DNA from 2 places in the Lysinibacillus sp. NPDC096418 genome. Region 2 is predicted to be linked to the other one. Evidence: predicted binding sites of a transcription regulator. Region 2 holds the regulator's gene; the other holds the start of a gene.
The links. Region 2 encodes NrdR, which represses ribonucleotide reductase genes. Its sites were predicted from a motif close to AACACNATATATNGTGTT; they were not measured.

Region 1 (4,442 bases), on a different contig from region 2:
TGCCCATAGATTTTCAACCGACACGGTACCTGAGCTTGTTTGGAACCCTAAAACGAGCATAATAACACCAATGACAATCAGTGCAATAATCGTAATGATTTTTATCAGCGCAAACCAAAATTCAAGTTCGCCAAAGAGCTTTACCGTTAATAAATTTAATAGTAATAATAGTACTAGGCATCCTATCGCTGGTACCCATTGCGGGATATCAAACCAATAATTTGTATAGACACCTACAGCAATAATATCTGCCATAGCAGTCATGATCCAACAGAACCAGTATGTCCAACCAGTGACATAACCTGCCCATGGCCCAATATATTCAGTTGCAAAATCAGTGAATGATGTGTAGCCTGCATTTGATAATAGTAATTCCCCAAGTGCACGCATAACGAAAAATAATGCAGTCCCGACAATTAAATAGGCGAGGATGATGGAAGGTCCTGCTAAAGCTATTGCTTTACCTGAGCCTAAAAATAAGCCTGTGCCGATCGTACCACCGATGGCAATTAATTGAACATGGCGATTTTTTAATTCTCGCTTTAACTGTTGTTGCTCCAAGTTGACCCCTCCAAGATGATATAAACATTGAAAATAATACATGCAACAAATAAAAAAGAGACTAGTAGCTACACTAGTCTCTTAAAACGTCAGAATAACAAATACCATATGCATACCATAAATATTAGTTTATTGAAGAAATATTTATTGGTAAACATTCAATTGGTATACTTTCTTTCATGAAAGTCTGTCTTTATTACTCATCTGTCCTTTTGCCTGAGATAGTGAACCCTTCGGCGACGCGTTACGCGCTCTCTCCAGAAATTGCTCCTGCTATAGTTTAATCCATAGCATTCATTGCTTATTTTAGTTGATTTCAATCCTATCAACACAAATTTGTATTATAGTAAGATACTACTTATCCTAACAGTGATCTCAATGTAATTCAAGATGTAATTATTGACTCCGTTCTAAAAAAAGGAAAATAAAGTGATTGGATAATACATCTTTACGAAAATGAGCGAAATCAGACTTAATTTTTTTCATAATATTTGGTGAAAATAGTTAAAAAGCTTATGTTAAGGAGCAGCGATAGTCAGAAACTTAATGTGTATCATTTGATTTGTATAAAACAAGATAGGGAGCTATAAGTAGAAGTAGCTTAATATGAGGGTGGATTCTAGGTTAGTTGATTGTAATTTGTTGTTATACACTTTTGTCCAATTCATGAACAAAAACTTGGTGAGGTAGAAATAATGAGCTAATTATTAGACAATAACATTTATATAGAAGAAACTCATATTTTTTCATAAAAAGAGCTAGCATCTAACGATGATGCCAGCTCTTTTTATGTTATTTTTTTGTTTTTACTTTACCAGTCCAAGTGCGGAATCCGCCATCAAGTTGGTAAATTTGGTTGTAGCCACGTTTTTTTAGAAATAATGCAGCACGAGCGCTACGGCCTGTATTTTGACAGTATAGATATACTGGTAAATCTGGGCGGATTTCTTTATGGCGTTGACGTAGTGCAGTAGAAGGAATATTACGAGCTCCAAGGATGTGGCCAGCGTCGAATTCCTTTTGTTCGCGCACATCGATTAATTGAGCTTTGCGATAACCTTCAATAAATTGTTCTTGTGTTAAATTGGTTACAGCTTTTTTTAGACGCATCGCATTAAAACCGATATATGCTATCAAAACCAGTAAAATAACACCAATTGTAATAAGTATTTGCAAAATGTTCTTACCCCTTTCTATCTTCTTAACTATTATAAAAGATGCGGTGGCGATAGTCCAATGAGTTTGATAAAATTAACTACATTATGGATTGAAATGACACATATAAGTGTAGGAGATGACGATATGACAACATGGTATTTTTTAAATTCAGGGAAATGTAGTCCTTCTTTTAATATGGCTTTAGATGAGGCACTGTTGGATTGGCACAGTGAAGGGCTGATTCCTCCAGTCATTCGTTTTTATGAATGGGAGCCAGCAACAGTATCAATTGGTTATTTTCAACGGGCCGAAAAAGATATTAACATAGAGGCAGTTCGGGCGCAAGGGCTTGGTTTTGTACGTCGTCCAACAGGAGGGAGAGCCGTTTTACACGAGCATGAGCTTACTTATAGTATTATTGTAACGGAAAGCTATCCAAATATGCCTGAAACAGTTACAGAGGCTTATCGTGTACTAAGTGAGGGTATTTTACAGGGCTTTCAAAACTTAGGGATGGATGCCTATTTTAGTGTGCCAGCTACGGAAGAACAACTGGCAGACTTGAAAAAGCCGAAAAGTGCAGTGTGCTTTGATGCACCAAGCTGGTATGAACTTGTCGTGGAAGGGAAAAAAGTTGCGGGAAGTGCGCAAACGCGTCAAAAAGGTGTTATTTTGCAGCATGGTGCGATTTTACTAGATTTAGATGAAGAAAAATTGTTGTCAGTATTTAACTTTGACAGTGAAGAGGCTAAGGAACGTATGCGTAAGAAGTTACCAGAGAAGGCGGTATCCATAAATAGTCTTGTTAAGGAACCAGTTTCAATCGAACAATGTGTTGAAGCCTTTCGAGATGGTTTTGCAAAAACATTGCAAATTGAGTTAAAACCATTTACACTTTCTGAGGGGCAATTAAAATATGTACAAGCACTTGAAGAAAAAAAATATGCCAACGATGATTGGAACTTTAGAAAGTAAAAAAATCAGTTTTTAAATTTTTTTTCAGCGTTCAAACCTTGTCAGGACAAGTAGTTAACAAAGTGGCATGAATTGCAAGAGTTGAATTAAAAAACTATATATAGTATCTTTTAAGTTAAGTAATACACAATATGTAGTGTTTAAACGCACATGATATTGTGTATTTATTATTGTAAGGTATAGAATAAGGGAGGCTAAATGATGGTAATCACTAATCATCAACCCGAAGTAAACAAACAAATTGAACAATTAAACAAGGACATTGAACAATTCCCACAAGTCCATCCGGTAACACCAGACATGTACATAACACATAAAGGTGTATCGAGACTTGTCATGATTGATCGCTATTCTTTTAAGGATACGGAAAAGAAAACGCTAAAAGCTGGTGACTTTGTCGTATTAACAGTGAAAGCAGATCCGAAGTTCCCTGCACGTGGTTTAGGGACAATCCAAAAGATTGATATGTCTGCAAAAACAGCAGATATTTTAATTGAGGAAGATTATCGTAGCGTATTAGATGATCCTATAGAGCAAGAAACGGGTGTGATTACGCGCTCAATAGATGTGCTAGAAAAGCCTCTTGAAATTTTTTATGAACAAATTGCTAAACGAAATGCAACAGGTCTTGCTGCTGTAGAAAAAACAGCTGAGAAACGTCAAGAATGGTTTGAAAAGTTTTATGAGCAATTAGTATCACTAAAATTTATTCCAGCTGGCCGCGTTATTTACGGAGCGGGCTCTGAAACAGATGTAACATTCTTTAACTGTTACGTTATGCCATTTGTAGCGGATTCACGTGAAGGCATTAGTGATCACCGTAAGCAAGTGATGGAAATTATGAGCCGTGGTGGCGGTGTTGGGACAAACGGTTCTACACTTCGTCCACGTAACACATTAGCTCGTGGTGTGAATGGTAAATCATCCGGTTCTGTATCATGGCTTGATGATATTGCTAAGCTGACTCATCTTGTGGAACAAGGTGGTTCAAGACGTGGTGCACAAATGATTATGCTAGCAGATTGGCATCCAGATATCGTGGAATTCATTATTTCAAAAATGCAAAATCCACGTATTTTACGATACTTAATCGAAAATACTACAGATGAATCGATTATTCGATTAGCAAAAGAGAAATTAAACTTTAAGCCTTTATCACAGCAAGATGAAGCAATGTATCAAGGTATTGTGAACTATAAATCAATTCCAGGATACGGTGGATTTGATGAGGCAATTATCCGTGAGGCAGAAAATAAATTACGTGACGGTGGTACTTACACGGTTCACAATCCAGAGTTTTTAACTGGAGCAAATATTTCTGTTACATTAACAAAAGACTTTATGGAAGCTGTTGAAAAGGACGAAGATTACGAACTTCGTTTCCCAGCAGTTGAAGAATATACAAAAGCAGAAATGGCCGTTTACAATACTGAATGGCATAAGGTTGGAGACGTTCGTGAGTGGGAGAAGATGGGCTATAAAGTACGCACATACCGCACGATAAAAGCAAAAGAGTTGTGGAATTTAATCAATATCTGTGCAACATATTCGGCAGAGCCTGGTATTTTCTTCATCGATAACGCGAACGAAATGACTAACGCAAAAGCGTATGGACAACAAGTTGTAGCGACAAACCCATGTGGGGAACAACCACTTGCACCATATTCTGTGTGTAACTTAGCAGCTGTGAACTTAGCGCAGTTTGCGAATAAAGAAAATCAAACAGTTGATTATGAAGCATTACGTGA
Region 2 (4,442 bases):
GCAATTCGTGCAGAAATGCTTCGTCAACGTGATGTATTAATAGCGGCAGGAGAAAAACATGTCGTGATGGATATTCCTTTGTTATTTGAAAGCAAATTACAACATTTTGTTGAACGTATTTTAGTAGTGTCGGTAAAAGAGGAAGTGCAACTACGTCGTTTAATGGAACGAAACGCATTGTCGAAAGAGGATGCAATTGCTCGTATTCATTCGCAATTGCCATTATCTGTGAAGGAAAAAGGCGCACATGCTGTTATTTATAATAATGAAAAGTTAGAAAATACTGAGGAACAACTGAAAAAAATTCTTACTTATTGGGAAGTACTGTAGATTAGGTGCGTAGCGAAAAATCATCGCTACGCATTTTTTTTATTATTTAAAGACGGAAAATAAGCAAAAGTTTTGATGGGAAGAATGATGTGTTATTTATCAGAAAATAAGAACTTTTCCAATGTGCGTAATTAATGTTCATCTTTATTGAAATTGTGTTATACTAATTTCATATAGTATATAATTAATATGAAAACGTATCCACAGGAGGATTTACAAATGACAGTATCTATTGCTATTAATGGTTTCGGACGTATTGGACGTATGGTTTTCCGTCAAGCGATCGTACAGGAGGGTTTAAATATCGTTGCGATTAACGCCAGCTATCCAGCTGAAACGTTAGCACATTTGATTAAGTATGACACAAATCACGGGACATTCGAAGGTACAATCGAACCGGCAGGCGATGCACTAATGGTAAATGGTAAGCGCGTACAAATTATTAGCGAACGTGATCCATTACAATTACCATGGGCAGCAATGGGCGTAGATATCGTTATTGAAGCAACTGGTAAATTCAATGAACGTGAAAAAGCAGCAATGCACTTAGAAGCGGGCGCAAAAAAAGTTATCTTAACAGCACCGGGTAAAAACGAAGATATCACTGTTGTATTAGGTGTAAACGACGAATTACTTGATATTGAAAAACATGACGTGATTTCAAACGCTTCTTGTACAACAAACTGCTTAGCACCAGTAGCAAAAGTATTAAACGACACATTCGGCATTAACAATGGTTTAATGACAACTGTTCATGCATACACAAATGACCAAAAAAATCTTGATAACCCACATAAAGATTTACGTCGTGCACGTGGTTGTGCACAGTCAATCATCCCAACATCAACGGGTGCTGCAAAAGCTTTAAAACTAGTATTACCAGAGCTAGATGGCAAGATTCATGGTATGGCACTACGTGTTCCGACTCCAAACGTATCACTTGTTGATCTTGTGGTTGATTTAGATACGGACGTAACAGTGGAATCAGTAAATGCAGCATTTGAAAAAGCAGCTACTGAAGGACCAATGAAGGGTATTTTGAACTTCACAATGGAGCCGCTTGTATCCTCTGACTTTAATACAACAACTTTCTCATCTACAGTAGATGGTCTTTCTACGATTGTTATGGGCAACCGCAAAGTAAAAGTACTTGCTTGGTACGATAACGAGTGGGGTTACTCTGCACGTGTAGTAGATCTTGCGAAAAAAGTTTCATTAGCATTAGAAACAGTTAACGCATAATAAATACGTAGATATGAAGACACACTGAAATCCTCTTGATTTCGGTGTGTTTTTTTCTTTATATAAGTGTGTTAGACTTCAAAAATGAAAGTGATTTTGTCCACGGGGGAAATTTTGTTATAATAGGTATACTAAAATTGTAGGAAAATCAGGGGAGTAAATATATGAGATGTCCATCTTGCCAATTTAACGGAACACGTGTAGTGGATTCGAGGCCTGTAGATGATAATAAGGAAATACGTAGACGTCGTGAATGTGAGTCGTGTGGCTTCCGTTTTACTACGTTCGAAAAAATTGAAGAAACGCCATTAGTTGTCGTGAAGAAAGAAGGATCACGTGAGGAGTTTAGCCGCGAAAAAGTATTGCGTGGTTTAATTCGTGCGTGCGAAAAACGCCCTGTTGCGCTTGAAGTGTTAGAGGGAATGGTGATTGCAATTGAAAAAGATTTACGCCGTATTGGAAATGCAGAGGTGCGTTCAGAGGATGTTGGTGAAATGGTAATGGACCGCTTAGCGAAAATTGATGAGGTTGCTTATGTACGCTTTGCATCTGTTTATCGTCAATTTAAAGATATCAACGTCTTTATAGAGGAGTTAAAAGAAATTATCCAAAGACAAACTGAGCAAAAATAATGAGGCAAAAGGGAGGGTGAATGACGTTGGTTCATTTGTATAAGGAGTTGCAGCCAGCGGATACTTTTGACATTCGCTTACCTCATGCGCTTTCAACGCAGGAAAGACAGCTGGTGACATTATTTTATCAGCCTCTAACAGGTGCTGAGCCAATTAGCTTGTATTTGACATTGTGGGCGGAAGCCGAGCAAATGCAGACACAACATCAATCGCATTATTATTTAATGAATGTTCTCGGCATGCCTATTGGCAAAGTGTTTGAGGCACGTATTGCTTTAGAGGCAATTGGTTTGCTACGTACGTGGAAAAAAGAAATTGAAGGGCAACGTTCCTTTTTATATGAGCTGGCACGTCCACTTGATGCGGATAGCTTTTTGAAAGATCCTTTGTTATCAATGTTCTTATTTAGCAAAATTGGGGAGCAGGCGTATCGTAAATTGCGTCAACGTTTTATAGTACCTGCAAGGGAGGCGGCATACAAGGATGTGTCGCGTGCCTTTATCGATGTTTTTAAACCTGTAAGTACGAATATCCCAAGTGATTTACAAGGTGACGATGGCATAAAAGTGCAGTCACCCAAAACCTATCCTTTCTATTTTGAACAATTCGACTTTAATTTATTGCAAGCGGGTCTATCAGAGCAACTGGTACCGGCGAGTTTACTGACAATTGAAGTACGCGAAGCAATTGCCAAGCTTGCTTTCTTATATCATTTAACGGCACTAGACATGCAAAAGGTTGTGATTCTCGCACTTGATGATGATTTAGGTATTTCATTAGAGCGTTTGCGTAAGGCAGCAGCCGACTATTATAAGCTGACAGTTTCTAAAGAACCACCAAAGCTTGCACGTGTCTATGATACAACGAGTGTCGAAGAGAAGGCTCAAATGACAAAGGATCAGGAGTTGCAACATTATTTAGAGACAACGCCGCCTGTGCAGGTGCTGCGTGATATTAATAATGGCAAAGAACCTTTGCAAACGTCTGTACAGCTTGCAGATAGCTTAATTGTTCAGCACGGTATGCCTATCGGGGTGGTTAACGCTTTACTTGAGTACGTTATGTTAACGACAGACATGAAGCTACCGAAAAAGTACGTGGAAACAATTGCTGACCATTGGGTGCGTAAAAATTTAAAAACAGCTAAAGAAGCTATGGAGCTTGCACGTCAAGAGCATGATAAATATACGGCATGGAAAAACAAGCCGCAAACGCCAGCAAAAAGTAGTAATTATACAAAAGGACGTTCGACTAATCGGCGCGAGGAAAAAGTGCCTGATTGGTTTTATAAGCGTAATGAGCAATCAGAAGAAGTTCCGACAGATACGGTAAGTACTGGTGGAACAGATTTTGAAATAGAACGACAAAAAATATTAGACAAGTTAGGCAATCAACAAAAGTAAGGCAGGTGAATAACTGTGGAACCAATTAATGGACCGCTGCAACGTGCAGTGAAAGTGCCATCTTTTCAAGAGCGCTACGAGGCGATGCGCAGAGAAATTTTAGAACATCCACGTGTACAGGCTTTTTTAGCTGATCATATGGAGGAGCTTAGCTATGATGCGATTGAGCGTAACTTGCCGAAGCTGCAAGAATTTATTAATCAATCTACGGAGTGCTGTGGCTGTGACAATACGGAGCATTGCACAAATTATTTACAAGGTTTTATTCCAAAATTACGTACGGTGCGTAATACAGTGGAAATCGATTATGTACGATGCGAGCAAAAAATACGTGAAGATGATCGCCGTGATGTCGCTAATATGATTGCTAGTATGCATATGCCAAAAGACGTACTACAAGCAACGATAGGTGATTTATTCATTGATGATTATTCACGTGTTGATATTGCAAATCGTGCCGCTGATTTTGTGCAAAAAACACGTGAGACAGGAAAATTACCGACAAAGGGCCTTTATTTATATGGTAAGTTTGGTGTCGGTAAATCCTTTGTTTTAGGTGCATTAGCAAATGAGCTGGCGACACTTAAAGTGAAGTCCGTAGTCGTGTTTGTGCCAGAGTTTTTACGTGAAATGAAAAATGCTATTGGTGATAATACGTTGCAAGAGAAAGTTGATTACGTGAAAAAAGCACCTGTACTAATGCTTGATGATTTAGGAGCAGAAACGATGTCTGCTTGGACACGTGACGAAATACTGGGTACTATTTTCCATTATCGTATGGCAGAACAATTACCGACCTTTATTACGTCAAACTTTAACTACGATGAACTAGAAC

Region 1: the regulator NrdR is predicted to act here: its motif matches at 2,818-2,835, upstream of ACIQZG_RS18070 (vitamin B12-dependent ribonucleotide reductase).

What each region holds. Positions count from the first base shown of each region.
Region 1 is NZ_JBIWEY010000029.1:2,180-6,621, reverse strand. Features, by position in the region: gene ACIQZG_RS18085 (amino acid permease) at 1-561, opposite strand, end outside; glycine riboswitch at 756-832, opposite strand; gene ACIQZG_RS18080 (rhodanese-like domain-containing protein) at 1,354-1,737, opposite strand; gene ACIQZG_RS18075 (lipoate--protein ligase family protein) at 1,864-2,694, shown strand; gene ACIQZG_RS18070 (vitamin B12-dependent ribonucleotide reductase) at 2,896-4,442, shown strand, end outside.
Region 2 is NZ_JBIWEY010000001.1:416,782-421,223, reverse strand. Features, by position in the region: gene coaE (dephospho-CoA kinase) at 1-330, shown strand, start outside; gene ACIQZG_RS01985 (glyceraldehyde-3-phosphate dehydrogenase) at 550-1,572, shown strand; gene nrdR (transcriptional regulator NrdR) at 1,737-2,204, shown strand; gene ACIQZG_RS01975 (replication initiation and membrane attachment family protein) at 2,225-3,607, shown strand; gene dnaI (primosomal protein DnaI) at 3,632-4,442, shown strand, end outside.